Regions from separate parts of the Roseomonas sp. CAU 1739 genome, predicted to be linked through region 2. Evidence: predicted binding sites of a transcription regulator. Region 2 holds the regulator's gene; each other region holds the start of a gene.
What was found. The regulator LexA, encoded in region 2, represses DNA repair genes until DNA is damaged. The targets are predictions, from matches to a motif close to TGTTCTANNTANGTTC.
Positions count from the first base shown of each region.

Region 1: the regulator LexA is predicted to act here: its motif matches at 1,233-1,248, upstream of AAFN86_RS26760 (sigma factor).
Region 3: the regulator LexA is predicted to act here: its motif matches at 6,207-6,222, upstream of AAFN86_RS13840 (PA0069 family radical SAM protein).

Region 1 is NZ_JBDOQQ010000025.1:3,299-13,294, forward strand. It holds gene AAFN86_RS26745 (hypothetical protein) at 1-180, opposite strand, end outside; gene AAFN86_RS26750 (helix-turn-helix transcriptional regulator) at 183-464, opposite strand; gene AAFN86_RS26755 (hypothetical protein) at 461-1,192, opposite strand; gene AAFN86_RS26760 (sigma factor) at 1,481-2,113, shown strand; gene AAFN86_RS26765 (hypothetical protein) at 2,106-2,513, shown strand; gene AAFN86_RS26770 (hypothetical protein) at 2,513-3,049, shown strand; gene AAFN86_RS26775 (ATP-binding protein) at 3,049-3,888, shown strand; gene AAFN86_RS26780 (hypothetical protein) at 3,969-4,637, shown strand; gene AAFN86_RS26785 (DUF6511 domain-containing protein) at 4,645-5,103, shown strand; gene AAFN86_RS26790 (hypothetical protein) at 5,112-5,885, shown strand; gene AAFN86_RS26795 (DEAD/DEAH box helicase) at 5,882-7,174, shown strand; gene AAFN86_RS26800 (toprim domain-containing protein) at 7,167-9,996, shown strand, end outside.
Region 2 is NZ_JBDOQQ010000007.1:65,263-75,258, forward strand. It holds gene AAFN86_RS13275 (FAD-binding oxidoreductase) at 1-13, opposite strand, end outside; gene AAFN86_RS13280 (DMT family transporter) at 10-900, opposite strand; gene AAFN86_RS13285 (cysteine dioxygenase family protein) at 1,180-1,701, opposite strand; gene AAFN86_RS13290 (class I SAM-dependent methyltransferase) at 2,203-2,850, opposite strand; gene rpsD (30S ribosomal protein S4) at 3,015-3,632, opposite strand; gene AAFN86_RS13300 (hypothetical protein) at 3,833-4,033, shown strand; gene AAFN86_RS13305 (hypothetical protein) at 4,081-4,923, opposite strand; gene lexA (transcriptional repressor LexA) at 5,104-5,826, shown strand; gene AAFN86_RS13315 (calcium-binding protein) at 5,946-8,996, shown strand; gene AAFN86_RS13320 (ComEC/Rec2 family competence protein) at 9,042-9,996, opposite strand, start outside.
Region 3 is NZ_JBDOQQ010000007.1:173,138-183,133, reverse strand. It holds gene AAFN86_RS13865 (transglycosylase SLT domain-containing protein) at 1-1,361, shown strand, start outside; gene AAFN86_RS13860 (sterol desaturase family protein) at 1,675-2,619, opposite strand; gene AAFN86_RS13855 (creatininase family protein) at 2,656-3,468, shown strand; gene moaB (molybdenum cofactor biosynthesis protein B) at 3,529-4,068, shown strand; gene AAFN86_RS13845 (putative adhesin) at 4,186-4,842, opposite strand; gene AAFN86_RS13840 (PA0069 family radical SAM protein) at 4,973-6,118, opposite strand; gene AAFN86_RS13835 (glycosyltransferase) at 6,259-6,948, shown strand; gene AAFN86_RS13830 (TIGR04282 family arsenosugar biosynthesis glycosyltransferase) at 6,968-7,555, shown strand; gene AAFN86_RS13825 (HPP family protein) at 7,552-8,061, shown strand; gene AAFN86_RS13820 (metallophosphoesterase family protein) at 8,189-8,929, opposite strand; gene AAFN86_RS13815 (DJ-1/PfpI family protein) at 9,010-9,696, shown strand; gene AAFN86_RS13810 (pyridoxamine 5'-phosphate oxidase family protein) at 9,698-9,996, opposite strand, start outside.

The sequences.
Region 1 (9,996 bases), on a different contig from region 2:
GATCCGGCCATCCGCGGCCTGATGCGTGTCGCTCACCTCCATCAGTAGCGCCGCAACGGGCAGGGACAGACTGAGCTCGCCCTCCAGCACGTAGGCGGAGATGTCGTCGGCATCCATGGCCCACCGCGCATAAATCTCCCGCAGCGTGTAGTAGGGTTTTCGCCGGTTTGTCTTGGCCACGATCACCTCCGCTCGATCGCGCGCAGGCGCCGATAGGCCCGCACCACCTTCGCCATGTCCTGCCGCATGTCCGGCGGCAGGCGCCGGGCCTCGACGTACAAGTCGTCCATCTGCACACCGAGGATGGCCGCCGCGCGTTCGATGAGCTGGTCGCGTGGCGGGCTCTCCAGGTCCCGCTCGATGCGCGACCAGTAGGCGGCGGAGATGCCGAGACGCTCGGCCATGTCGGTCAGACCGATGCTGAGCTCGGTCCGCCGCTCGCGCAGGATGCTGCCGAAGCTCACAGCCGGCCTCCCTCGATCAGGCGGTAGCGCTGCAGGCGCACGACAATGAACCGGTCGGACACGCCGAAATCGCCCGCCAGCGCGGAGATGACGCCGCCCACTGCCTCCGGTGCCGTCTGGCGTGCCAGAACCCGGGAGCCGACACGGCCATGATGAGGCGCATGGACCATGCGCAGCCGTTCGGCGCGCGCATGGGCCACCAGGCGCAGATGCAATGGGACCGGCGGCACCAGCAGGGCTCCCATGAACTCATTGGCACGACGCTCCTCGCGCACGGTGGCACCATCGAAGCTGTGCGGCCCGGCGCTGACGGACCGGTAGTGCCGCGCCGGATGGCGCGCGGCCGCGGGGACGTCGAACACGACATGCCCCAGCTCATGCGCCACGGTGCTCAGCATCAGGTCCGGGCGATTGGCCAGGAGCGCCGTGTTGACCGAGACGAGGGCGATGCCCGGCGCGGTCGGATCCGTCTCGCAGATGCCGAGCACGGGCTGGCGGTCCTCGTCATGGACAGCGTGGGCGAAGTCCCAATGCACGTCCACGCGATGTCGATTGACCTCCAGCCGCGTGGCGGCGGCGACCAGGTCCTTCGGGTCGAGCGCCCAAGGACTGTCGCGCCGCGCGACCGCCTGACGCAGTTGCGCCGCGACCGCCCAGACGGTCCCGGCAGCCAGGGGGCGGGGCGCGTTCGATGAGGGGTCATGCGGGTAGGACAGGGAAACCGACATGGGCGGGGGCCTCTGGTGTTTGCGCGTCTGCGTAACGCGATGTTCTGTTTATGTTCCACTGCGCGACTGAGTCCAGCGTCCTGTCCTGAGGCCGGTCAATAAATGGCCGAAACGGTGTCCGTCACCTGATGGGTGGGCCGTAACCTACTGAACTAGAACGCTGTGGTGGCGGTCAGGAAATCCCGGCAATTCCTGACCAGGAATACCTACCCGTTGCAGGCTGACTGCCCTCCTATCCGCGTGGCCCCCTCCCGCCGTCGCCATCACCCGGCGCCGGAGGAGGATCAAATGACCGCGCAACGTGCCAATGCGCCCCCACAGCTACTCTCGTGGGAGGCGCCCGAGCTTCGGGGCGCCCTGGCCACCGCCACCATCCAGGCGGCGCGCGCCGCCCGGCGCCAGCACCTGCATCGCGCTGACCGCGACGACTTGCGGCAGGACATCCTGGTCGCGCTGCTGGAACGGCGGGAGCAGTTTGATCCGGCGCGGGGTGCATGGAGCACCTTTGCCGGCGTCGTCGCCCGCACGGTCGTCGCCGACCAGATGCGTGCGCGGCAACGGCAGCGGGTCACCTGCCTGCCGCTCGACCTCGACCTGTTCCCGACAGGGGCGTCGGTCACGCAGCAGGACTGCGCCGATGCGGACCTGACCCTCGATCTGCGGCGGGTCGCGGCGGAGTTGCCCCTGCAGCCGGCCGCCTTGCTGCGGCTGCTCGCGACGCTGGGCGACGTCGCTGCCGCACAGCGCACCGACGCGCGCTCCTGCACCGCCTTCTACCGCGCCGTCGCCGACCTGCGCTGCTGGCTGCGGGCGTTGGGCATGCGCCCGGCTGCTCCCGGCGAGCGTCGGCAGCCGCCTCCGACCCGGTGGGAAAAATCGCCCCTCGTCTCCGTAGAGAAGGAGATACCGAACCATGCGTGACAGGGAGAGCCGAACGGTGCGCTTCACATCCCCCGAATTGCTGTCGAACGAGATCCTGCTGAGCATCGAGGATCTGATCGACGTCGTGCTGACCGAGAATGGGCTGTGCGACCGCTACGTCGATGCGTCGCCCGGTGAGGCGGTCGTCTATCACATCGGCCTGCTCGCCCGTGATCGCGACAAGGCCGCCACTGATCTGTCACCCGAGCGCCGCGAGGATCTCGAAGCCGTCGCGCGGCGCGTCTGGGCGATGGCGGAAGCCGGTCTCGGTCATCTCGCGCAGCGCCGCGTCGCCGAAGGGCGCTGCGCCTATCTGCTGATCGTGCGGCCGCGGCCGCTCAGCGCCCGGAGCGCGGCCGGCTACGTGCTGGCCGACCTGCTCGGCCGGGAGGCGGCGTGATGGATGTCGCCCGCCGCAACCACCCGACGATCGATGACATGCGCCTGCTGCCGATTGGCCAGGTGATCAACCTGTCGGCCGAGCATCTCGCCCTGCTGCAGGAGGAGGCGCGCTCCCGCTTGGACACCGCGAAGCGCGCGTTGGACTGGATCGAGGGCGCCATCGCCATGCGCTACGAGCAGCGTGCCATCGGTGCTCGTGCCGCGGCCGGCAAGGACACCGGCACGGTGCGCTTCATGGACGGCGCGGTCGAAATCGCCGCCGATCTCCCCAAGAAGGTCGAATGGGACCAACGGCGCCTCGCTGCCCTGGCCGAGCAGATCCGCGCCGGTGGCGAGGATCCCGAAGAGTATGTCGAGGTCAGCTTCAAGGTGGCTGAGCGCGCCTATGCCGCCTGGCCGGAGCGCATCCGCAATGCCTTCGAGCCGGCGCGGACCGTGCGCACCGGCAAGCCGACCTACCGCCTGACCATCTGCACCGAACGCGAGCTGCGCGACGGCGGCATCGCCATTCCCTTCACCGGGGGGATCGGCTGATGGCGCTGCGCATTGTTACCGCCGATGAGCGCCTCTCGCGCGCGGCCAACAAGACCACGCTGGCGCTGTTCGGCTCCAGCGGCGTCGGCAAGACCACCCAGCTCAAGACCCTGCCGCCGGCCGAGACCATCTGCATCGACCTCGAGGCGGGGATGAAGTCGGTCCAGAACTGGCCGGGGGATAGCATCCCCGTGCGCTGCTTCGAGGACGCCATCGACATCGCCTGTCTCGTCGGCGGCGTGAATCCGGCCGCCGATCCGAACGGCTTCTTCTCGGAGGGGCACTACCAGCACCTCGCCGCGGCGCATCCGGACCTGGTGCGGCTGCTCGCCGGGAAGTCGATCGTCTTCCTGGACAGCATCACCGACCTCACACGCCAGGCGATGGCCTGGGCGAAGCTGCGGCCCGAGGCCTTCTCCGAAAAGACCGGTAAGCCCGACACCCGCGGCGCCTATGGCCTGCTCGCGCGCGAGGTCATCGGTCTGCTCAAGCATCTGCAGCACGCGCCCGGCAAGACCACCATCATGGTCGGCATCCTGGAGAAGGTCACCGACGAGTTCGGCAAGGTGACCTGGCAGCCGCAGATGGAGGGCGGCAAGGCCGCGCGGGAACTGCCCGGCATCGTCGATCAGGTCGTCACCATGGGGCTGTTCGGCCGCGAGGGTGACGCCTGGCGCTACGACCCCGAGCGCGGAACGGAACGCCGGCTGGTCTGCCGCGCCGGCAATGCATTCGCGCTGCCCGCGAAGGACCGCTCCGGCCGCCTCGACGAGACCGAGCCGGCCGACCTCGCCGCCCTGCTTCGCAAGATCAACGCCCACACCAGCGCCCAGGGGTGATGCCCATGTACGACATGAACGATGCCGAGCTGCCACGTGGCTCCGACCTCATTCCCGATGGCAGCTTCGCCAAGGTGATCATGGCCATCCGCAAGGGCGGCCTCGACGGGCAGGGCGAGGTGGATCGCGGCCTCCTCAAGGCGGCGCGTAATCCCGAGAGCGACGTCCGCATGCTGGATTGCGAGTTCACGGTGGTGGTCGGGCCGCACATCCGTCGCAAGTTCTGGCAGACCTTCACCGTCGTCGGCGGCAAGGTCGACGAGCAGGGTGTCTCGATCGGCTGGAAGATCTCGAAGGGCATCTTCCGGGCGATGATCGACAGCGCGCTCGGCCTTGATCCGCAGGATATGAGCGAGGTGGCCAAGGCCAAGCGTGTGCTGCGGGGCCTGGCCGACCTGCACGGCATCACCTTTGCCGCCAAGGTCCGGGTCGAGCCTGCGAGCGACTCCCGCTACAGCGACAACAACCGGCTGGATCGGGTCGTGCTACCGGGCGAGCCGGAATACCGCCGCATCATGGATGGCGAGGCGGTGCCGGCCTCGCCCAGCCATCGAGCGGCACGCCCGGCCGCACCCGCCACGCCGGCCAGCACGCCGCCGGCCTGGGCCACGCCGCCCGCGCAGCCGGCGCCTGCCACGTCCGCCCGCAGCTGGGAGCGGGCGGCGCCTTCTGCCCCCATCCAGGCCGCACCGCCTCCCGCCGCGGCGTCCGCACCTGCTTCGAGCGGCCCGGCCTGGCTGAACGGCTGATGGCGGTATGGCCCGACGACGCTGGGCAGGGGCGCGGCCGACACCGCGCCCCGCGGCCGCAACCCTGCCACCGCTCCCCGGCTGCACGCCAGCGGACCAGGTCCGCCGCCTCACCTGCGCGCTCTGCAGCCGCGAGGCCAAGGGCTTCGGCTATGTGCATGAGCTTCGCCTCGGCATTCATCCGAAGCTGTCCTTCTGCTCGATGCGCTGCTGCGACGCCGGCTGCGCGCTGGCACGGCGGAGCGGCGGCGTGATCGACAAGACGCCGATGGAGGCGCGCGCCGTGAAGGATGCGCGCCGGCCGCTCGCTGAGGTGCTGGTGGAGCTGGACCTGATGGCGCCGTTCCACGACCGCAGCGCCGCGGAGATCGACCGCATCATCGAGGCCTGCGTCGATGGCTTCCAGACCTCGATGCAGCGGCAGGCCGCGGAGCGCGACCCGCTCGACGACCCGATTCCATTTTGAGGACGGCGATGATCCTCGACCTCAACCATCAATCTGGCCTGGTTTACGGTCGCGCCGCGTCTGTCGGTGCCGATGCCACCGCGCGCATCAACGCGCATCTCGATGCCGCGCTGGTCGCGCGGAACCGGCAGCAGCGCCCGCGCGACTATCTCGGTGGTAGCCGTGTCGGCGAGGCCTGCGCACGGAAGCTCGTCTACGAGGTGGCCCACACGCCGAAGGACGTCGGCCGCGACTTCGACGGCAGCATCCTCCGCATCTTCGACGCCGGCCATCAGTTCGAGGCGCTGTCGATCCGCTGGCTGCGGCATGCGGGCTTCGATTTGCGCGATCGCGGCGCAGATGGCGAGCAGTTCGGCTTTGCTGCGGCCGGCGGAAAACTCCGCGGCCATGCTGACGGCGTCATCGTCGCCGGGCCCGAGGTCGGCATCCGCTGGCCGTCCCTCTGGGAGCACAAGGCGCTCGGTCAGAAGTCCTGGACCGATCTGGTCAAGCGCGGCCTGCGCCTGTCGAAGCCGGTCTACTTCGCGCAGGTGCAGCTCTACATGGCCTACCTCGAACTCGAGGTCGCGCTGCTCACCGCGCTGAACCGCGACACGCTGGCGCTACACCACGAGGTGGTGCCCTTCGAGCCGGACGAGGCCCAGCGCCTCTCGGATCGCGCCGTCGACATCCTGCGCGCCGCAGAGGCCGGGGAACTGCCGCCGCGCATCGCCGTGGCACGCGATTTCTACCTCTGCCGCTTCTGTCCTTATGCCAGCCGCTGCTGGGAGACGCCCGCATGAGCTTCACCCCATCCCTCCAGCAAGCTGAGGCGATCCGCGCAATCGTGGATTGGTTCCAGAACCGCTCCCACCAGCAGCAGGTGTTTCGGCTCTTCGGCTTTGCCGGTAGCGGCAAGAGCACCGTCATCACCCACGCCATCCAGGCGCTGGGCATCGACGCGGCAACCAGCTGCGACGAAGAGCATGCTCCGCGCCGCCGCATTCTCTTCGCTGCCTTCACGGGCAAGGCGGCGCTGGTGATGACCCGCAAGGGCACGCCCGCCTCCACCATCCACTCGCTCATCTATCGCGTTTCGGAGGCGACGCCCGAGGAGATCGACCGCGTCGAACGAGATCTGCTCGACCTCCAGCGCGGTCTCGGGCGCATGGGACCCGCCGAGCGGGCTTTCGCGGAGATGCAGATCAGCAAGCTGCAGCTGCGCCTCACGGATATCCACAAGCCCACCTTCCTGCTGAACGAGCAATCGCTGGTGCGCGATGCCGACCTCATCGTGCTCGACGAGGTGTCGATGGTCGGGCCCGAGATGGCCGCCGACCTGCTGGCCTTCGGCAAGCCCATCCTCGTGCTGGGCGATCCCGGCCAGTTGCCTCCCATCAAGGGCACCGGCGCCTTCACCGAGGCGGTGCCGGACATCATGCTCACCGAGATCCACCGCCAAGCCGGCGAGAGCGCCATCATCCGCCTCGCCACCATGGCACGGCAGGGCATCGACATTCCGCCCGGCGAGCACGATGCCCATGTCTGGAAGCTGCCGCGCAATGTGGTCAGGCCAGATCAGATGCTGCGCGGCGGCCAGGTCATCTGCGGCCGCAACGACACGCGGCGCTGGCTCAATAGCCAGATCAAGCAGGCGGCCGGCTTTCCCGCGCCCTATCCCGCGGGCCAGGACGAGAAGCTCATCTGCCTCAAGAACCGGCACGACCTGGGCCTGGTCAATGGCATGTTCCTGTCGCTGGCAGAGATCCGGCACGAGAGCGAGCTCGCCTTCTCGGCCACCATCACGACCGAGGATGGCGTCGCCATTTCCGGCCGCCACCGCTTCTACAAGGGCCATTACGACGACCACGTCCGCTACGACCGGGAGCGGCTGACCCGGGACTACCGCGAGATGCGCGGGCTGGTCGAGAGCAGCTGGGGCTATGCCATCACCTGCCACAAGGCCCAGGGCAGCCAGTGGGAGAATGTCGTCGTCTATGACGACGGGCTGAGCCGCACGGCCGAGGATCGCAACCGCTGGCTCTACACCGCCATCACGCGCGCCGAGCGCGGGTTGGTGATCCTTGATTGACCTGAACGACGCGGCGCCGCCAGCACTCGCTCTCCGCTACGATCTGGACGCCATCGCGTCCAGGCTGCGCGACACGGCCCATGCTTGGGTGCCTGGGCTGTTCCCCAACGGGCGGCGCCAGGGCGATGAATGGCGTCTCGCCAACATCCAGGGCGCGCCGCCGCGGCAGTCCGGCTCCTGCGTGATCATGCTGGCCGGGGATCATGCCGGTGACTGCCACGACTTCGATGGCGCCCAGGGCGGTGGGCCGTTCAGCACGCTGGAGCATGGCACCGGCCTCACTGGCCGTATGCTGTTCGCCGAGGCTGCGGCGCGTGCCGGCTGGACGGGCGATGCACCCGTCAGGCAGGAGCCACCGCCGGCGCGCAGGCCCGAGCGCGACATGACACATGAGATTGGCTTCGTGCGGGAGCATGCGGTGCCGATCGAGGGGACGGCCGGGGAGACCTATCTGCGTGGCCGTGGCTTGGCGGTGCCGCCCGACGCCGACCTGCTGTTTCATCCCGACCTGACGAACTTCGAGACGAAGGCCGGCTATCTGGCGATGATCGGCCTGGTCCGTGATGTCGCGGGCGAGGTGATCGCGCTCCATCGCACCTATCTGCAGCAGGATGGCGAGGCGGTCCGCAAGGCCGATGTCCCCAAGCCGCGAATGATGATGGGCAAGGTCGGTGGCGGCGCGGTGCGCCTGGCGCCGATCGGCACGCATGGGGTGATCGGGCTCTGCGAGGGCATCGAGACCGGCCTCGCCGTCATGGCGGCGTGCCCCGGCCTGCCTGTCTGGGCCGCTCTCTCCACCTCTGGCCTCGAGCAGGTGCAGCTGCCGCCCGAGGCCCAGCGCGTCGTCATTCTCGCCGACCATGACACCTCCGGCGCCGGCATGCGCGCCGCGGACGCTCTGGCGGGCCGCCTCCGGCGCAACGGCATCGTCACGACCATCGCCTTGCCACCGCAGGAAGGCGACGACTTCAACGACATGTTGAGCCGGGATGGTCCGGACGCGCTGGCCGCTCTGGTGGATGCTGTCCTGCGCGCTGCCGCCACGCCTCCACCACCCGCGGAGGATGAGACCGGTCGGCACCTGCCGCTGGGCTTCCTGGAGCCGGCTGCGCCATTGCCCGTGCTGCGCGCCGATGAGGGCAATCTCCGCCGCGCCACCGATCGCGCCTGGAGCGCCATCCTCGCCTCCAATCGCACGCCCTGGCTATTCCGCCTCGGCGGCCTGCCCAGCTGGGTCACGCCGGATGATGAGGGCCGGCCAGTCGCCGCCACCGTCTCGGAGGAGCGGCTGCGCCACATGCTGGCCAAGCTGGCGGATTGGCGGAAGGTCAACGCCAAGGGCGATGCCATCCCCGCGCCGCCACCCACCGGCGTGGTGAAATCGCTCCTGGCCACCCCGGATCCCGGACTGCCCATACTTGCCGGCATCGTCACCACGCCGGTCTTCGGGCGGGGCAGCGTCCTGCTCACCGAACCTGGCTACCACCCCGACGCCCGCCTGCTCTATCGCCCGAGCGCGGGCTTTCGCCTGCCATCCATTCCCGACCGTCCCTCGGGCCAGGACATCGCTGCCGCGCGCTCACTGCTGCTGGATGACCTGTTGGGCGACTTCCCCTTCACCAGCACCGCGGAACGCGCCCATGCGCTGGCCCTGCTGCTGCTCAGCTTTCTCCGGGCCATGATCGATGGCCCAACGCCGCTGCATCTGATCGAGAAGCCCACCCCCGGCACCGGCGCCACGCTGATGGTGGATGTCATCGCCACCGTGCTGACCGGCGTCGGCGCCTCCGTCATGACCGAAGGCCGCGACGATGAGGAATGGCGCAAGCGCCTCACCGCCAAGCTGCGGCAGATCCCCTCGCTAATCCTGATCGACAATCTGCGCGAGCAGTTGGACAGCTCCGCCCTCGCCGCGGCGCTCACCGCGCCCTTCTGGGAGGATCGCATCCTCGGGCAGTCCGACATGACGCGGCTGCCCATCCGCTGCGCTTGGGTCGCGACCGGCAACAACCCCACCTTCTCGAACGAGATGGCGCGACGCCTGGTCCGCATCCGGCTCGACGCGCACACCGACCAGCCCTGGCGCCGCGACAGTTTTCGCCACCCTGACCTCATGGTTTGGGTGCGCGCCAATCGCGGCCGGCTCGTCGCTGCCTGCCTCACGCTGTGCCAGGCATGGATCAAGGCAGGCCGGCCGCGCGGTGGCCGCAGCCTTGGCAGCTACGAGATCTGGGCGCAGACGCTGAGTGGCGTGCTGGAGGTGGCCGGCATCGAGGGCTTCCTCGGCAACCTCGACGAGATGATGGCGGCGTCGGACAGCGAGGGCGGCGCGTGGCGGGCTTTCGTGCAGACCTGGTGGGATCGCTTCGGCACGGCGGAGGTCAGCGCCAGCGATCTCTTCGGGCACGCGAAGATCGCGGACCCTCCGTTGTCGCTCGGCGGCAAGGATGAAAACGCCCAGCGCATCCGCTTCGGGCTGGCGCTCAAGAAGCTCCGCGATCGTGCATTTCGCATCAGTGACCGCATGGTCCATGTCCGCCCCGCCGCCACGTCCCACAATGCGCAGCGGTGGCGTCTCACGCCGTCTCCAAAAGGCGACACCGGACAACCCTCCCCACTCTCCCCGATCACCGCACCAGAGGGGAGGGTTGAGGGCTTCCGCGGAGGGTTTGAATTCAACCCTAGTGTTGAAACGACCCAGGTAAAACCTGGCCCCGGGGAGGGTGGGGAGAGTGGGGAGGGATTTTCCAACCCACACACATGCGCACGCGCGCACACGCACATGAATGGCCCAGGGGCGGGAAAACCCTCCCCACTCTCCC
Region 2 (9,996 bases):
TCGGCATGGTCATGCGGTCTTCCTGCCGGTGAACAGCACGGCGGCCAACATGCCGCCCGCCGCCAGCGACGCGCCGAGCGCCTGCAGCAGGGAGATCGGCTCACCCAGCAGAAGGCCGGCGAGCAGCAGCGCGGTCACGGGCACCATGATGGACAGGGTGGCCGCACGCGTCGGCCCGAGCAACTCCACCGAGCGCGCATACAAGAACATCGCCAGCGCCCCGAGGGCGATACCCTGGGCGAGGAACTGCACCAGCAGCGGCCCCGCCGGCAGGTCGAGCACGGCCGCCCCCCGCCAGGGCAGCCAGACCGGCAGCACCGCCGCAGCCGAGATCATGGTCACCGCGGCCGTCGCCGGGATGGCCGGCACCTGCCAGCGGCGCAGCAGCAGGGTGAAGATCGACCAGGTCGTGCCAGCCAGGACCAGCAGGATGTCGCCGCGCCAGGCCCCCGGATAGGTGCCCGTCACGCCATCCCAGCCGATCATCAGCACGCCCGCGCCCATGACGGCGAGCGTGATCGCGCGGCCACGGCTCGGCCATTCGCCGATCATCGGGATGGCGAGCAGCGCACCGGCGACCGGCATGATCATCGGCGCGATGGTCCCGCCATGGGAGGCCGGCGCATAGAGCAGCGCGCAGACGAACAGCAGCAGGTTCGGCGCGCCGCCGAAGCAGGCCAGGACCAGCAACCGCCCCAACCCGATGCGCGACAGCGCCGCCCGCGCGCGCCACGCCAGCGGCGCCAGCAGCAACGCCGCCGGGCCGTATCGGAAGGCGGCGAGGTCGAGCGGGTGGAACCCCTGCCCGGCCAAGGCCGGTCGTGCGACCACGGCATGCCCGCCCCAGATGATGGAACAGGCGATGCCGAAGGCGAGGCCAAGCAGGATCCTGGGATTCATTGCCGTCCAGACTGCACCGTCACGTTGCGGTGCGATACGGCGTGCCGGCGCGGATCAGTCATGCCAGCGGCCACCCGGCCGCCACCGGCCCGCCTGCAGTCGGCGACCGCGGGCGGCGCGACGTCGCACGCACGGATCCGGCACGATGGCAAAGGGAGCGGCGGCCCAAGCGATCTGCCCGGGGCTGCGCGGCCGCGCCAGCCATGGCAAGGCGGGCGTCTTCGCCTGGGAATCGCGCCGGGGCGGGGCCTGCGCCAGCCGAAGCGTCAGCGCCTGCCGTCAGCCAAAGAGACGGTTGAGGTCAGTGCAGAAGCGCCCGTAGGGCAGCCCATAGGCATGGATGGAGATCGCCGTCTCGGTGCCGAGATTGGCCAGGCGATGGATCGCATCGGCACGCGCGGGCCCGAAGGTGACATCGCCGGGCCGGCGCAGGGCGATGCCGGACAGCGACGGCGGCGCGCCATCCTGCGCGGGCGCTTCGTAGAAGGTCTCGGTCAGCACGCCGCGATGGACGCCGACGGCGCACCAGGCGTTGTGCGCATGCACCGGGGACATCTGTCCGGGACGCCAGACCAGGGCGGCGACCGCCCAGCCGTCTTCGGCATCCTCGTGCAGCAAATGCCGCACATAGGTCTCGGCGCGGCCGGGGCAGTCGCGGCCGAGCAGCAGCAGGGGATCGACGGCGAACTGGCCCAGCACCTCGGCCACGGCGGCGGAAGGGTCACCCTGGACCGCATGCAGCGCGGCAGAAATGCCATCGGCCATGGCGAGGAGGGCGCTGCGCCCGGCAATGACGTTCATGGGTGGAATCCCGATGAGCAAGATGACGACGTCGGACGTTATCAGGAGAGAGAAGTTTTCTGCAATTGGTTTTCATCACGAAAATCCAATCCCCTCACACGAACAATGAGAGATGATCCTCCCCGAAGCGGAGATGGCCGCGAATGGCGACCGGAGCCCTTCGCCCGCAGGCCGGGACGGCCCCGCGATCCGGGCGCGCACACGGGCACCGCGTCCCGGCGCGGCCGGCGGCGTCATGCCGACAGCCGCTGGCGTCCGCCTGTGCGTGGCATTGGACGGATCATGCCGAAGGCATGCGCGGCCTCGGCGTCGTGCCGGAGGCATGCGAGGGGCGTGTTGCCGGAGGACAGTCAGGGCGCATGCAAGGCCCCGGCACGAACCCGGAACGCGTGCCGTGGGTATCACCAGCCATACAACGCGCGACCGGGGCGACGCCGGAGGGGCATGGCCGCCGCGCCGGGCCCCGGGCTGGTCGAGCAGGGCAGCGAGCCGCCGTCGGTGTCAGACGGTCTTGAGGAAGGCGGCCTGGTAGGTCGAGGGCCAGTCGATGAAGCGGATGCGCCGGCGGAAGATGTTGGTGAAGGCGTCGATCGCCAGTTTGGGAGTGTCGAGGATGTCCTCCTCTCCCGGGCGCTGGCGCTGCCAGATGTAGTCGTCGCAGATCATCAGCCCGCCGTTGCGCAGCAGCGGAAAGGACAGCACCAAGTCCTCGAGCACGTCGGCCGCCTGGTGGGAGCCATCGACATAGACGAAGTCGAAGGTGCCGCCATGGCCCTTGGCATGCAGGGCGCGCAGTGCGAGCGACGAGAGGTTGCGGTGCAGGATGACCTTGTGCCGGGGAAACCGCTTCACGGTGGCGCCGACATTGGCGCGGAAGCGGTCGAACACGGCATTCATCGCGATGCCGCCATGTTCCACGCCGCCTTCCCAGGTGTCGACGCAGTGGATTTCCCCGTCGAGATCCGCCGGCAGGATGTGTTCGAGCATGAAGCAGGTGGAGCGGCCTTCGAAGGCGCCGATCTCGAGGATTCGCGCAGGCCGCGGCATGACCCGCGGGAACAGGTGCTTCCAGGCCGGAATGGACCGGCTGAACCAATCCACGGTGAACTGCGGCGCGCCGGTCGCCTCGTTCTCGGATACGGCCTGCATCAGCGGATACCGCCTGTCGTTTTCGTGATGGAAGCCCAGCGGCGCATCTTTGCCACCCGGGATGGTGGCTGGCTACCCGTCCCGCAAACGCAACGCGCGCCGAGGCGGATGCCTCGGCGCGCGTGCAACGTGGGTCGGCCGGCGGCTGGCCGGCCGAAGCCGGATCAGCGGCTGTAGAATTCGACGACCAGGTTCGGTTCCATCTGGACCGGATAAGGCACGTCGGACAGCTTCGGCGCGCGCAGGAACTTGCCGCGCATCGCACGGTGGTCGATCTCGACATATTCCGGCACGTCGCGCTCGGCGGACTGCGCGGCGTCGAGCACGGCCACCAGCTGCTTCGACTTTTCCTTCACCTCGATCTGGTCGCCGTCCTTGACCAGGTAGGAGGGGATGTTCACGCGCTTGCCGTTCACGGTGATGTGGCCGTGGTTGACGAACTGGCGCGCGGCGAACGGCGTGACCGCCAGCTTCATGCGGTAGATCACCGCGTCGAGGCGACGCTCCAGCAGCTCGATCAGGTTCTCCGAGGTGTCGCCCTTCCGGCGCACGGCTTCCTCGTAGTACTTGCGGAACTGCTTCTCGCCGATGTTGCCATAGTAGCCCTTGAGCTTCTGCTTCGCCATCAGCTGCACGCCGAAGTCGGTCGGCTTCTGCTTGCGGCGCTGGCCGTGCTGGCCGGGGCCGTATTCGCGCTTGGCGATCGGGGACTTGGCGCGGCCCCACAGGTTGACGCCGAGGCGGCGATTGATCTTGTACTTGGATTCGGCGCGCTTGGTCATGCGCTGCGTCCCGCCGCGTTAGACGGTCGGGCCTTCTTCGCTGTGCCCCGAGGGGCTGTTGTCCCGGTAGGCCCCCGCCCCGATTGGGCGGCGGCGGGCGCGGACCCCGAAGGTCCGTCCACGTTCCCGGAAGGTGGCGGTCCCTTAGGTGCCTGGGCGGGGCTTGTCAAACACCGCCGGCCGCGCCACCACGCTGCGCCATGGTATCGCGTTCGGACATCCTCGTGCTCGGCCTGACGGCGGGCGTGGTCGGCAGCCTGGTCGGCGGGCTGCTGTTGTATGCCGGGCTGGCGCTGGTGCTGGCCGGCAACCATGCCGGCTGGGCGCTGGCACTGCCCGCGGCACCGGCCGGGGGCGGGATCGGGCTGCTGCTGGCGCGCAAGCTCGCTCGCCAGCTTTAGGGCGTGATTCAGACCTTCGGTGCATTCGCACCTGCGGTCATCACGCTTTAGCATCGCCGTCCAGCCGGCCATGCGCCGGCGAGGTAGGCGGCCACGGTCCGGTGGTAGTCACCAAGGCCGGGCCGCGACCCGCCGCCGCCGGCCAGGCGGTTCATCGCCCGCCATCGCCGAAGGACGGCCGCCGCATCCCCGGCATGGCGGCCGAACCCCGCACCATCCGCGGCGATCAGGCCGAGCGCGCGCGCATATTCCGCATCGAAGCGGCCGCCTTGCGTGTCGGTCGCCTGGCCGGCACGCAATTGGTAGCGATAGGCGAGCCCGTCGGCGACCGGCACCGCCCCGCCCACGGCCGCCAGCACCGACAGGTCGAACATCACGTCGTCGATCAGCCGGAATGGCAGGAATGGCGGCGCCAGGTCCCGCCGTGTCAACAGATGCAGCGAGGTGAAGGCCGAGGCCCAGTCGCCGAAGCCGAAGCGCTGCGTGCCCAGGGCCGGGATGCGCCGCATCGCCTCGCCTGCCGCATCGCGCACAATGGTCGGCACCAGGATGGCGCCGGCGGTGCCGATCGCGCCAAGGGCGCGGGCGATGGCATCCACCGGACCTTCCAGCGCGTCGTCGCCATCGAGCATCAGCACATGGGCGCCGCGGGCCAAGGCCAGCGCCCGGTTGCGCGCGGCATGGGCACCGCTCGCCACCGGGCCGATCGGGGCGAAGCGCAGGCGCGGATCCGGCGGCAGCACCTCGGCATAGTCGGTGCCGTCATCGGAGGCGACCACCACCTCCACCACGGCCCCCGCGGCACGCGCGAACACCGAGGCGACGGCGACGGGCACCTCGCCGCGCAGGCGGTGGGCCGCGATCAGGACGGACAGGTCGCATGGGGCCATGGCGGGCATCATTGCCAGCCGCCGCGGCCGGAGGCGAGGCCGTGGCCGCCGGATCCATCCACAGAGTCATCCACAAGCGAAAGCAATTGACTGTGACTCCGGAACCTAAATAGAACAACGCTGACGTTGCCCATTTGTTCCGACCGAGTCGCACGGCCCGGCGCCAGGAGGAGAGCAGGAATGCTCACGCGCAAGCAGCACGAGCTGCTCATGTTCATCGACCGCCACCTGCGCGAGACAGGCTTCTCCCCCTCCTTCGAAGAAATGAAGGGGGCGCTGAACCTCAAGTCGAAGTCAGGTATCCACAGGCTGATCACTGCCCTGGAGGAACGCGGCTTCCTGCGCCGCCGCGCCCATCGCGCCCGCGCGCTCGAAGTGATCCGCCTGCCCGAGAACCTCGCCCCGCGCCCCAGCCGCACGGCGCCCAAGGCGCCCGAGGCGCCGCTCGGCCCCAATGTCATCCGCGGCCCGTTCGGCGCCCAACCGCCGGCCCGCCCGGCGGTCGAGACGCATGAGAGCGCACCGGTCACCCTGCCGCTTTACGGTCGCATCGCCGCCGGCCTGCCGATCGAGGCGCTGCGAGACAATGGTGCGAGCGTGGACGTTCCCGCCGCGCTGATCGGCAGCGGCGACCACTACGCGCTGGAGGTCGCCGGCGATTCCATGATCGATGCCGGCATCCTCGATGGCGACACGGTCATCATCCATCGCGCCGAGACGGCCGAGAACGGGTCCATCGTGGTCGCGCTGGTGGATGAGAACGAGGTGACGCTGAAGCGCATCCGCCGGCGCGGCAATTCGATCGCCCTGGAACCGGCCAACCCGCGGCATGAAACGCGCATCTTCGGGCCGGACCGGGTGCGGGTGCAGGGCCGGCTGGTGGGGCTGCTGCGGCGATATTGACGCCGCGCTTCCTTCCACACGCATAGATAGCATTACAAAACATTCATGCGCCGGACGCGTCGTGGCGCACACCGTGACGATTGGGGAATGATGTCCGCGAAACGCGGAGGTTCGGTCCCATGGCCATCATCACCGGCACCAACGGCAACGACACGGTCACCACCACGACTTCCTCCTTCGGGCCGCTGACGACAGGGGGCAATGACAGCGTCATCGCCCTCGACGGCAACGACTACATCTCCGGCGGCAGCGGGCTCGACACGCTGCGCGGCGGTAATGGCGGGGACAGCCTGTTCGGCGGCAACGACGATGACTACCTGTTCGGCGATGCCGGCGATGACGAACTGTATGGCGGCGCCGGCAACGACGTCATGGATGGCGGCGCCGGCTTCGACCTGGTCAGTTTCAATTCCGACAGCACGGCCGGCGGCGTGTCCGTCACGGTTACCAATGTCGGCGGCGTCAATACCGGGACCTCCGCGCCCGCGCCGCTGGTGTTGACGCAGGGCAACGACACCTTCACCAATTTCGAGCAGATCAACGGCTCCTCGGCCGACGACACCATCACCATCGCCTCGGTCAACACGGTGCTGGGCTTCAATGTCCGCGGCAATGGCGGCAACGACATCCTCACCGGCACGGCGGCGCCGAACACCTCGCTGTTCCTCGACTACCGCAGTTCGGCCGTCACCTCGGGCGTGTCGGTCGACCTCACGCTCGGGCGCGCGACGGATGGGCTCGGCGGAATCGACACCATCTCCAATTTCTACGCCGTGCGCGGCTCGATCCTCGGCGACACGCTGCTGGGCAGCGCCGAGATCGACCGCTTCCGCGGCCGCGGCGGCAACGACTACCTCGACGGCCGCGACGGCTTCGACATCGCCGACTACAGCCAGGCGACCGGCGCGGTCAGCGTGAACCTCGCGATCGGCCGCGCCCAGGATGGCGAGGGCGGCACCGATACGCTCACCAGCATCGAGGAGATCTGGGGCACCACAGGCAACGACACGCTGACCGGGTCGGGCATCGACGAGAACTTCTACGCCTTCAACGGCAACGACACGATCGATGGCGGCAGCGGCCAGGACCGCGTCGGCTTTCAGTTCACCGCCGGCAATGTCCCGGCGGGCACACAGGGCGTCGTCGTCAACCTGGTGACCGGCGTGGCCACCGACGCCTGGGGCGGCACCGACACGCTGATCAGCATCGAGCGCATCACCGGCACCGCGCTGGCCGATTCGATGCTGGGCGGCGCGGAGACGAACCGCTTCCGCGGACGCGGGGGCGACGACACGCTGGATGGCGGCCTTGGCAGCGACCATGCCGAATACCAGAACGCCACCGCCGGCGTGACGGTCAACCTGACCAGCGGCACCGCGTCGGATGGCGAAGGCGGCACCGACAAGCTGATCTCGATCGAGAACGTCATCGGCAGCAACTTCGCCGACCGGCTGACCGGCGTGGCGCAGCTTGGCCGTACGACAAGCCTGCTGCGCGGCGGCGGCGGCAACGACACGCTGGTGGGCATCGGCGGCCAGTTCGTGCTCGCCGACTACGCCGACCAGACGGTGGGGCTGTCGATCAACCTCGGCACCGGCACCGCCAATGACGGGCGCGGCGGCATCGACACGCTGAACAACATCCGCGGCGTCAGCCTGTTCGGCAATTTCGCCGACACCGTGATCGGCACCGCCAACAGCGAGTGGTTCAACCCGTCGGAGGGCGCCGACAGCATCAATGCCGGCCTCGGCTTCGACATCGTCGGCTATGGCGGCACCGATGTCGGCGGCGTGTCGGTCAACCTCGCGACCGGCCGCGCGCGCGACACGGGCGGCGCCGTCGACACCATCATCGGCTTCGAAGGTGTCTCCGCCAGTTTCGGCGACGACAGCATCTACGGCAGCACCGCGGGCAACCTGATCGGCCCGGCGGGCGGCGCGGATTTCGTCAATGCGGGCCTGGGCGAGGACACCGTCTCCTACTCGCTGGGCTTCTCGCCCGACGGCACGCAGTTCACGGCGAACGAGGCCGGGGACCGGCTGCCCGTGCAGGGCGTCACCGTTGACCTGGTCACCCTGCGCGCGACCGACTACGGCGGCGCGATCGACACCATCATCGGCTTCGAGCACGCCATCGGCAGCACGGCGGGCGACATCCTGCGCGGCAGCGCGCTGGCCAATATCCTCGATGGCGCGGAGGGCAACGACACCATCGAGGGCCGCGCCGGCGCCGACACGCTCGATGGCGGCACCGGCAACGACCGCATGGTCGGCGGCGCCGACAACGACACCTACATCGTCGATGCCGCGCTCGACACCACGGTGGAACTGGCGAACCAGGGCATCGACACCGTGCTGACCGGCCTCGCCGCGCGCACCCTCGCCGTCAATGTCGAGAACATCGTCGCGACCACCACCATCGCGCATAATTTCATCGGCAATACGCTGGCCAATGCCATGACCGGCAGCAGCGGGGCCGATACGCTGAGCGGCCTCGCCGGCAACGACACGCTCGATGGCGGGGCCGGCATCGACCGGCTGGTCGGCGGCCTGAACGACGACCTGTATGTCGTCACCACCGGGGATGTGGTGGTCGAGGCGCTGAACCAGGGCATCGACACCGTGCAATCGTCGAGCGGCGCCTTCGTCCTCGCCGCGAACATCGAGACCCTGGTGCTGACCGGCACCGCCACCAACGGCACCGGCAACGGCCTCGCCAACACCCTCATCGGCAATGCGGCGGGCAACATCCTCAATGGCGGCGCGGGCAGCGACACCATCGATGGCGGCGGCGGGGTCGATTTCCTGATCGGCGGCACGGGGCAGGATTTCCTGACCGGCGGCGGTGCCGCCGACCGGTTCCGCTTCCTGACCGTGGCCGACAGCACGGTGGCGACGCCCGATGTCATCACCGACTTCAACTTCGTGACCGAGGGCGACCGGATCGATCTCAGCCTGATCGATGCCAATGCGAACCTCGCCGGCGACCAGGGCTTCACCTATCGCGGCGCGGCCTTCACGCCGGGCGGCGCGGCAGGCGATCTGCGGGTGGAATCGCTGGGGGGCAATTTCTATCTTGCCGCGGGCGATGTGGATGGCAACGGCACGGCGGACTTCGCCATCCTGCTCCAGTCGAGCACCGCGGCCGTCGGCGGCTGGTTCATCCCGTAGCCGCGGCACGCGCGCGCCCCGCCGGGCTGGGCAAGGCCGCGCGGCCTATTCGATCGGTGCGGGGGGCAATGCGTCCTGCCCGCGCGGCACGGGCGGGGGCGGCACCCAGGGCCGCGCGCCGCGCCAGGCGCGGTCCGACATCACGCGCACGCCATCTGCCTGGAACCAGGCGGCATGCGGGCCGTTACGCCAGACACTGAAGCGGTCGATCACTTGGCTGCCCGCACATCGCCCACGCAGCGGCTCGGCTGAGACGACAAGGGCGACGCGGCCGCAGGCGTCGTCCGCCGCGCCGCCGCGCAGCAGCAGCGCCTCCGGCCCATCGGGCAGCGGGCGCAGCAGGCAGGCGCCGGGCGTGCAGGCCACCGCCCCACCGGCCACCCCGCCCTGCGGCGGCAGCGCTTGCGCCTCCCGCAATCCATGGGCGCGCAGCCAGGATTCACGGGTCAGGGCGGAAGCCCCCGATTGCCGCTGCAGCCACATCTGCCCGCCGGCCACCACGCCGACCAGCCGCGCATCGCCCGAGACGAACAGGTCCGGCGGCCGGTGCAGCGCCGGGCTGGCCAGCCCGAGCGCCAGCAGCGGCACGCCGAGCCAGCGCCAGCGCAGCCGCCACAGGCACAGCCAGACCAGGCCGAAACCGGTGCAGGCGAGGCCCCAGGACGGGATGGGCCGCGCCGTCTGCGCGGCACCGGGCCAGGAGGCGACCTCTCGCGCTACCATCAGCACGGCCTCGCAGCCCCAGCCCATCACCGTCAGTGCCGGGCCTTCCAGTCCGAACGGCATCAGTGCGGCGGCGACCATCCCGGCCGGCATGACCAGCACCGAGGTGAGCGGCACCGCCACCGCGTTCGCCGCCACGCCATACCATTGCAGCCGGCCGAAATGCGCGAGCCCGAAGGGCGCCGTGGCGAGACCGGCCAGCACCGATGTGCCGACCAGCCCCACCGCGAAGACCATGCCCTGGCGCCACCAGGTGCCATCGCCGCGCAGCCGCGCC
Region 3 (9,996 bases), 110 kb from region 2:
CCCTGCCCGAGGATGGCGAGGCGGTGCCCGAGGAGCGCGAGCCGGCCGCGCGGGGCTTCGTGCGCAACCCCGCGCTGGACCGGACGGTGCGCGAGCGCGCCGTCGCCGGGGACACCCGTGGCGCGCTGGACCAGATCCGTCGCACGCGTGGCATGACCGTGCCCTATGCCGCGGCGCTGCGCGCCGACATTGCCCTCGCTCTGTTCCGCCGCGGGGAGGACACCGCCGCCTTCCGCATGGCGAGCGAGGTGGCCCGTGGCGGGCATGAGAAGACCGGCCGCGCCGCCTTCGCCGCCGGCCTCGCGGCCTGGGGCCTCGGGCGGTTCGATGTGGCACTGCCCTATTTCGAGACGGCGGCACGGGCCGAGGGCGGTTCGGCCGCCGCGCGGGCCTCGGCAGCGTTCTGGACCGCGCGGGCGGCGGTGCGCGCCCGCCGGCCGGCGCAATACGTGCCATGGATGCTGCAGGCGGCGCAGGAACCGCGCACCTTCCACGGCCTGCTGGCGCGGCGCGCCCTGGGCCTGGCGCCAGGCTTCGCCTGGCATGGCACCGCGACGGAGGCGGGGGCGGCGGCGCTGGCTGAATCGGCTGGCGGCTGGCGGGCGCTGGCGCTGCTCCAGGTCGGCCAGACCGTGCGCGCCGAGGCGGAACTGCGCGCGCTGTGGCCGGCGGCGCGCGGCAATGCGGCGCTGGCGGGCGCCATGTTGGCCGTCGCCTCGCGCGCGGGGATGACTAACCTGGGCGCCCAGCTCGCCGGCCTGGCACAGGGGGCGGATGGGCGGCCGCGCGACCTGCAACGCTTTCCGCTGCCGCGGCTGGAACCAGCCCAGGGATTCCGGATCGACCCGGCGCTGATCTACGCCCTGGCGCGGCAGGAATCGAATTTCGATCCGGAGGCGATCTCCCGCGCCGGGGCGCGCGGCATCCTGCAGGTGATGCCGGCGACCGCGGCCTATGTCGCGAATGACCCGAGCTTCCGTGCCGAGGGCGCGGCTCGACTGCACGACCCCGCCCTGTCGCTGGAGATCGGGCAACGCTATTTGCTGCAGCTGGCCCGGCAGGAGGCTGTGGGCGGCGACCTGATCCGGCTGCTGGCGGCGTATAACGCCGGGCCGGGCAACCTTGCGCGCTGGCTGCCCGCGGCGCGCCACCGCGACGATCCCTTCCTGTTCATCGAGGCCATCCCGATCGAGGAGACGCGGCTGCATGTGCAGCGCGTGCTGGCCTATTCGTGGATCTATGCCTCCCGCCTCGGCCTGCCGGCGCCGAGCCTGGAGGCGCTGGTGCGCGGCGCCTTCCCGGTGTTCAGCGCGGGGGATGGCGGTCCCGGCGATGGCGGGCGGCGCGTGGCGCTGAATTAGAGCATGATTGGTTCACATTCGTTCACCCATCACGCTCTACCCTATTGTTTGATCGCGTGATTCAGACCTCCGGTGCATTCGCACCTGCGGCCATCACGCTCTGAGCAGGATCCGTTCGCTTCCGCTCACGCTTCCTGCTCGATGCCTTTGTTTGATCGTGTGATTCACGCCTCCGGTGAGTCCACCTGCGGCGATCACGCTTCAGGGGATTTTTGTTTGCCCCGGACGGCGGGCGCCGCGCGGCTCGCCTTCGCGCCATGCATGCGTGCGTTGGGGGCGGCGGCCGCGCCGTGCGCCATCGGGCCGGAGGGCCTCAGGGCAGGGCGTGCGGGCTTGCCTGCGGAGGGGCGGGGGCTGGCGCCGGCGCCGGGTCGTCCACGCCGAAGCGGAACCGCTCGCCCTTCTTCGGCAGGTACAGCGTGCCGAACATCCAGTCCCACAGTGCAAAGACCGTGGCAAAGTTGGTGTCGTGCTGGGCGACGTCCGCGGAATGATGTGCCTGATGCATATGCGGGCTGACGAAGACATGGGACAGCCAGCGCGGAAACCTCAAGGCGACATGGCTGTGGCGCAGATGCGAAAAGGCGAGGTTCCACACCACCGTGAAGGCGTTGACGCCCAGCAGCGTCAGCGGATCGACCTTCGCACCGAAGGAGGTGGCCACGATGCCGAGCCCGAAGCCGCCCATGAAGGCACCGCAGCCGATATGCACGACCTGTTCCTGCGGCCAAAATCGGAAGGCGGTCAGGGGCGTCAGCATCGGCGGTTCATGATGCAGCCGATGCGCGCGCCACAGCAGCTCATAGCGATGGAAGATCCGATGCGTCCAATAGAGCGAGAGATCCGTGGTCGCGAAGGGGATCAGCGCGGCACAGGCCATGGCGAGCGGATGATTGAGCGTTGCGCCGGCCTGCGGCAGCCCCAGGATCGGCGAGAACAGGGCCACGCTGATCGCCGCCCCCGAGGCGCTGAACAGGAAGAAGGCCGGGGCCAACAGGAAGGGCAGCGCGGAATTCACGATGAACAGGCCGAAATCCACTGCGGTCTGCTGCAGGAAGGCCCGCCCGGCGAGCGGCATCGCCTGGGCCCGCATCTCCCGCAGCGAGGCGTGCGTGACCAGCCCGATCACGACGAAGGCAAGCACGGCAACGCACAGCGTTGGCCACCAGAAGGGCGAACCGGGTTCGGTCAGCAGTCCCGCCAGGCTGTGGAGCCAGTTCCAGGCCGCGGTCAGGGGGTCGTAATCGGGCCACGTCATCGCTGCATAGAATCTCATATTGCGCGCGCCGATGGAATGTCCTTCCGCCGCGGCCTGCTGCGCATGGCGATGCTGGCCGGATTCGCGCTGCCGGGAGCGGCCCGGGCGCAGCGGTTGCCCGAAAGCCTGGACATCGCGGACATGACCTGGATCGAAGTGCGCGACGCCGTGGCCGCCGGCCGCCGCACCGCCATCGTGCCGAGCGGCGGGATCGAGCAGAACGGCCCGCACATGATCCTCGGCAAGCATGACCACATCGTTCGGGTGGCGGCGCGACGCATCGCGGCTGAACTGGGCGACGCGCTGGTGGTGCCGGTGCTGTCCTTCTCGCCCCAGGGGCGGTTCGATCCGCCGGAGGGCAATCTGCGCTTCCCCGGCACCATCGGCGTCACCGACGAAGCCTTCGCCGCCATGCTCGATGGCATCGCCCGCAGCCTGCGCGCCACCGGGTTCCGCACCATCTGCTTCCTGGCCGATAACGGGCCGAGCCAGCGGCCGCAGGAACGCCTCGCCGCGCGCCTGTCCGCCGAATGGCGGCGGGAGGGGGTGCGCGTCATCGCCGTCGATCGCTACTACGCCGCCATAGCGCAGCAGGATGACTGGCTCCGCGCGCAGGGCGAGACGGAGGCGACGATCGGCACCCATGCCGGGATCGGCGACACCTCGGAGCTGATGTCCGTGCATCCGCCGGGGGTGGATCTGCAGCGCCTGCCGCCGCGCCCCGATGCGTTGCCGGCATTGGGTGCGTCGGGCGACCCGTCCCGCGCTTCCGCCGCGCGGGGGGAGACGATGCTGGCGATGCGCATTGCCGCTGCCGTGGCGCAGATCCGCGCGGCGCAGGCGCGCTGACCCCCCGTTGCAGCAGCCCCCGCCGATGCCCATGGTGAAGGCCGATGCGCGGAGGACGCCATGCCGATCGACGAAACGCTCCCCTTCCTGCCCGTGAACATCGCCGTGTTGACGGTGAGCGACACGCGCGACATGGCGACGGACCGGTCCGGCCAGACGCTGCAGGACCGCATCGAAGCCGCTGGTCATCGCTGCGCGGCGCGGGAGATCGTGAAGGACGAGGCCGACATCATCGAGGCGCTGCTGCGCCGCTGGATTGCTGACCCTGCGATCGACTGCGTCATCACCACGGGCGGGACCGGCATCACTGGCCGCGACGTCACGCCGGAAGCCTTCAAGCGGGTGCTGGAGAAGGAGATCGAGGGCTTCGGCGAACTGTTCCGCATGCTGAGCTACGCGAAGATCGGCACGTCCACGATGCAGTCGCGCGCGCTGGGCGGCGTGGCGGATGGCACCTACCTGTTCGCGCTGCCGGGTTCGACCGGCGCCTGCAAGGACGCCTGGGACGACATCCTGAAATTCCAGCTCGACAGCCGCTGGCGCCCCTGCAACTTGGTGGAGCTGATGCCGCGACTGAAGGAACACCTGAAGGCGGCGTGAGGCCGGCAGCCAACCCCGGCCGGCCCGGCAACACCGCGGGGCCGTCGCAATCCGCAACGCCTCCCGGCATCGCGGATCATTGCCCGATCATGTGACGGCACCTGATCGGGAACAAACCTACGACGCGACGCCGGTGCGCGCGTTCCAGTCCGAACCCGTCGAATTGTCGTCCACGCGGCAGAACAGCGCGTTGAAGGTCTTGATGCCGCTCACCGCGCCCTGGACGTCGTGAATGACGTTCTTGAGTGACACGCCGGCGTGAAACCAGCGGTTGCGGATCAGGATCATGACGACGCCGAGCTCGCCGCAAACCTCCTGCGCGCCCTCGTAGGTCATCTTCCAGCCATCGACCTGATCGTCGGTGAAGTTACCGAGGTGATGGCCCTGATCCTTCGACAGAATGTAGTTCGTGCACTGGTCGCCGGCCGAATAGACAAGGTCGGTCGCACCGGGCTCGCTCATCGGCTGCCCGCCCGTCAGGCGCAATGCGTTGGTGCTGAAGGACAGGGTTGAGCCGTGCTTCTGGTAGAAGCGCACGGTCGTGCCGGTTGGAACCTTGAAGGTATCGTTGTCGAAGTAGTAATTGTCGGAATCCGCACCACCATGCGCGCTGATGAAGCACTCGGTCGCATTGTTCGTGTCGCCGATGATGTATATCGAGGAGAGCGTCTTGACCGGCGTATCGCCGCCCTTGAACGCATAGCTTGCCGATCCGTGGACCTGGCCGAGATGCGCGATCCAGCGATTGTAGACGATGCCAAGCGTAGCCGCCATCTGTGCGTCCTCTTGGATGCCCGCGCTGCTGGATGTGCCCGTCCGGCGGGCGGGTCGCTTGCCCTTGCAGCAAGCCTATCCGGGGTCTCGTCGGATCACAATGCTGACGTGGAACGAATTGGTGGTCTCGTCAGAACAGCGCGAGCTGCTTGGCCCGCGGCGCCTCGCCGGGCACCTCCGGCACTTGGAACTGCCCGCAATCCAGCGCGCCCACCCCGCCACCGCGCCGTTCCAGCCCCAGTCGTTTGACCGCCAAGGCAAAGCGCTGCGCCAGCAGGTCGGCATAGGCACCGGTGCCCTTCTGGCGCACGCCGAAGCGGCTGTCATACATCGCGCCTCCGCGCGTCTGGCGGATCAGCGAGAGCACCCGCGCCGCGCGATCCGGCATGTGTCGTTCCAGCCATTCCTCGAACAGTTGCTTGATCTCCAGCGGCAGGCGCAGCAGCACATAGCCCGCGCTGGTCGCCCCGGCCGCGGCGGCGCGTTCGAGGATCGTCTCCAACTCGGCATCGTTCACGGCCGGTATCATCGGGGCGGCCAGCACCGCGGCCGGGATGCCGGCGCCGGCCAGCGCCCGCACCGCGGCCAGACGCCGTTCGGGCGAGGCTGCGCGCGGCTCCATGATGCGCGCCAACCGCGCATCGAGCGTGGTGATCGACAGGCAGACCCGCACCAGGTTGCGACTGGCCATTTTGGACAAGATATCGAGATCGCGCAGCACGCCGGCGGATTTCGTCACGATGGTGACCGGGTGGTTGAAGCGTTCCAGCACCTCCAGCACCGCTCGCGTCAGCTTCAGCGTGCGTTCGATCGGCTGGTAGGGGTCGGTGTTCGACCCCAGCGCGATCGGCTTCGGGTCATAGCCGGGCTTGCGGAGTTCCTTCTCCAGCAGGGCGGCGACCTCAGGCTTGAACAGCAGCCGCGTTTCGAAATCCAACCCCGGCGACAGGCCGAGATAGGCGTGGGAGGGGCGCGCATAGCAATAGACGCAACCATGCTCGCAGCCGCGATAGGGATTGATCGCGCGATCGAAGCCGATATCGGGACTGTCATTCCAGGCCAGGGCGGATTTGGCATTGTCCCTGGTCAGGGTGGTGGGCAGCGGCGGCAGGTCGGCAAAGGTGGCTTCCAGCGTACCCCAGCCATCGTCGAATGCCTCACGCGCCGTGCGTTCGAAGCGCACGGCGGGATTGAGGCCGGCGCCACGGCCCTTGCGCGCCAGCGGCGGCAGGGCCTGGCCGTAGTCTGGCGGGAGATGGGTGCTGCCGTCCGGCATGGCGCGGGTCCTGCCTGTGCTGGGGGAAGGAGGATCAAGTTCTCATTTCGTTCCGGCACACCTTGCGCAAGACGGCGCCGAAGATCAAGAACAAAAAAGGAACAAATGATTAATGCCGCGCAAACGCCAGGATGAGCGATATGGGAACGTTGAAGGAACTCACAGCCGTCCTGCCGACCCTGAATGCGGCCGCCGTCCTGGCGCGGACGCTCGCGGCGCTGCGTGGCGAGGTCGCTGACCTCGTCGTCGCCGACGGCGGCAGCGCCGACGCCACCGCGGCCATTGCCGCCGCGGCCGGCGCGCGGCTGGTTGAGGCCCAGCGCGGGCGCGGCAGCCAGCTCGCCGCCGGCGCTGCGGCGGTGGCCACGCCATGGATCCTGGTGCTGCATGCCGATACGCAGCCCGGGCCGGGTTGGCGTGCCGCCGCCGAGGCCTTCATGGCCGATCCGGCGAATGCGCGGCGGGCCGCCTATTTCCGCTTCGCCCTCGATGATGCATCGCCGCAGGCGCGGCGGCTGGAACGGGCGGTGGCGTGGCGCTGTCGCCGGCTCGGGCTGCCCTATGGCGACCAGGGGCTGTTGATCGCGCGCGACTTCCTCGTCGCGCTCGGCGGCTACCACCCCATGCCGATCATGGAGGATGTGGATCTGGTTCGGCGTATCGGCCGGGCCAGGCTGGTCGGGCTGGATGTCGCCTTCACCACCTCGGCGGCGCGCTGGCGGCAGGATGGATGGCTGGCACGATCCGCGCGCAACCTGGGCTGCCTTGGCCTGTGGTTCCTCGGCGTGCCGCCGGCGCGCATCGCGCGGCTCTATGCAGGGCGGCGCTGATCGGCTTGGCTTGCGGGCGATGGACCGGGCCACTGTCATTCTCTTCGCTCGGGCGCCGCGCCTCGGCACCGTGAAAAGCCGGCTGGCCAGGGGCATCGGGGCGCGTGCGGCGTTGCGCTTCCACTGCGCGACCTTCGCCGCCACGGCGCGGCCGATCGCGCGCGACCGGCGCTGGCGGACCGTGCTGGCCACCACGCCACGCGGGGCCAGGGCGGATTGGGCCCGCTTCGTGCCGCGCGGGACGAAACGCATCCATCAGCCGCATGGCGACCTGGGCGCGCGCATGGCCGGCTGCATGCGGCCCTGGTCGCGGGCGGTGCTGGCCGGCAGCGACATTCCCGACCTGCGACCCGCCGACATCGCCGCGGCCATCCGCGCGTTGGGTCGCGCCGATGCCGTGTTCGGGCCGGCGACGGATGGCGGCTACTGGCTGGTCGGGCTGGGGCCGCGGCGGCCGGCGCGGCCCTTCGCTGGCGTGCGCTGGTCGAGCGAGCACGCGCTGTCGGACACCATGGCGAATTTCCGCGGCCGGCGCGTCGCCCTGCTGCGCTGCCTGCAGGATGTCGATACGGCGGAGGACCTGGCGCAAATGCGGGTCCGGTCGTGAAGCCGCCGCCGCCGCGCCGCATCCTGGTGCAGATCATCGGCACGGCGGGCGCGCTGCTGCTGGCCAATGCCGCGCTGTCCTTCACCCGGCATCCCTGGCTGCTGCCATCCTTCGGCGGGTCCTGCGTCATCCTGTTCGGCATGCCGCGCGGCATCATGGCGCAGCCGCGATCCTTCATCGGTGGGCACCTGCTTTCGACCGTCGTCGGCATCGTGTTCCATGAAGCCTACGGTTGGCTGGGCGGGCCGGTCGGCGTCTGGCTGGCGTTTGCCGTCGGCACGGCGCTGGCGGCCATGGCGGCGACGCGGACCATCCATTCGCCGGCCGGGGCCAATCCGGTCGTCGTCTTCGTCGAGGATGCCGGCTGGAATTTCCTCGCCGCGCCGCTGCTGCCGGGACTCGCGATGCTGTTCCTGGTGGCCTATGCGGCGAACAACCTGCGCGGCCCGTGGGGTGCGGGACCATGGCCGCGATTCACGCGGTGGGGGATCAGGGCGGAACGGTGAGAGCGGCGCGCCCGCCCGGGGCATGGGAGTGTGGACGGGGCCCTGCCTGTTCGGGCCGCCCCGCCAAGGCCCGGCAGGACGTTGGGAATGCTTGCCGGGCGCCAGGCATGACGGCCAGGGCCGGCCGTCAGCCGATGCTGCCGGTCGCCATCGCGGCGGCCCAATCGGGCTGGCCGTTGGCCAGCGCACGCTGCGCCGCCGCGTACCAGTCATAGTCGAGCGCCAGCAGCTCCGCCCCCCAGCGCCCGCGCCGCAGGGTCAGGATGGCGTAGCGCGCATGCGGCGACCGATGCTCCACCCCCGCCGCCGCCGGGTGGTCCGCGAAGACCGGGCAGCCGACGCTGCCGGGGTTGAGGATGATGCAACCATTCGGCCCCTGCACCAGCGCCTGGCGGTGGCTGTGCCCGCACAGCACCACCCCGCCCGGCCGCGCCGTACCGCCCAGCCGCGCGGCCACCGTCGCGCGTGGCGCGGGTGCGAGCAGGCCGTTGGCCGCTTCCTCCAGCAGGTAGGTGCTGTCATCGGTCGGCGTGCCGTGGACGGCGAGGATGTCCGGGGTGACCTCCAGCGTCGGCGGCAAGGCGTGCAGCCTGGTGCGCTGCGCCTCTGTCAGGACGTTGCGCGCGTAGCGCCCGGCGGGGGAGAGATCGGCCTCGGATTTCTCGACGATCCAGCGGTCGTGGTTGCCGCGCACCGTCGGCAGGTCGAGCGTGGTCAGGCGCTCGAAGGTCTCGCGCGGCCAGAGCGGGCTGGTGACGCAGTCGCCGAGATTGACGGTGGCATCGACACCGCGTTCGGCGATGTCGGCGAGCACCGCTTCGAGGGCGAGCAGGTTGCCGTGGATGTCGGAGATCACCGCGAGGCGCATGGGGCCGGCTCCTTCACATGGGCTGATACTGGCGGGGCTGGGGCGCGCATGCGAGCCTTGGAACAGGGAGGACCACCGCCATGACCGCACCGCTCCGCTTCGGCCTGCTGCTGTTCCCGCGCCTGACGCAGCTCGACATGACCGGACCCTTCGAGGTGCTGTCGCGCGTGCCCGGCGCGACGGTCCACCTGGTCTGGAAGACGCTGGAACCGGTGCGCGCCGATACCGGGCTGACCATGATGCCCGATACCGACTTCGCCGGTTGCCCGCAGCTGGATGTCATCTGCGTGCCGGGCGGACCCGGCGTGGCGGCGCTGATGGAGGATGAGGAGGTGCTCGCCTTCCTGCGGCGGCAGGCGGCGGAGGCGCGATTCGTCACATCGGTCTGCACCGGGGCGCTGGTCCTGGGAGCGGCGGGGCTGCTGAAGGGGGTTCGCGCCACCACGCATTGGGCGAGCCATGATTTCCTAGGGGCGCTTGGCGCGGTGCCGCAGCAGGGGCGCTGGGTCCGCGACGGGCGCGTCGTGACGGGTGGCGGCGTGACGGCCGGGATCGACTTCGCGCTGGCGCTGGTGGCGGAGATGGTCTCACCGGAGGTCGCGCAGGCGATCCAGCTGCAGATCGAGTACGCGCCGTCGCCGCCCTTCGATGCGGGGTCGCCGGCGACGGCGCCGGCGGCGGTGCTGGCCACGGCCAAGGCTCGCGGCGCCGGGATGCGGGCGGAGCGGGAGGCGCTGGTCGCCCGCGTCGCCGCGCGGCTCGGCTGACTCACCACATCGTCTTGGCGGCGCGGGCGGGCCATTCGCGATCATAGGCCTCGCCGCCCGTCTCGCCCCGGCTCATCACCGCGAGGATCTGTCCCGGTGTCGGCAGGCTGGCGGGCGGGGCGTGGCGGGCTGCATCCCACAGCCCGGCGCGGACCACGGCGCGGGCGCATTGGAAGAAGATCTCCTCCACCGCGATCACCACCACCGAGCGCGGTTCGGCGCCCTCCACGGCGAAGGAGGCGAGCAGGTCCGGCGCGATGGACAGATGCGCGCGGCCATTGACCCGCAACGTGGTGCCGG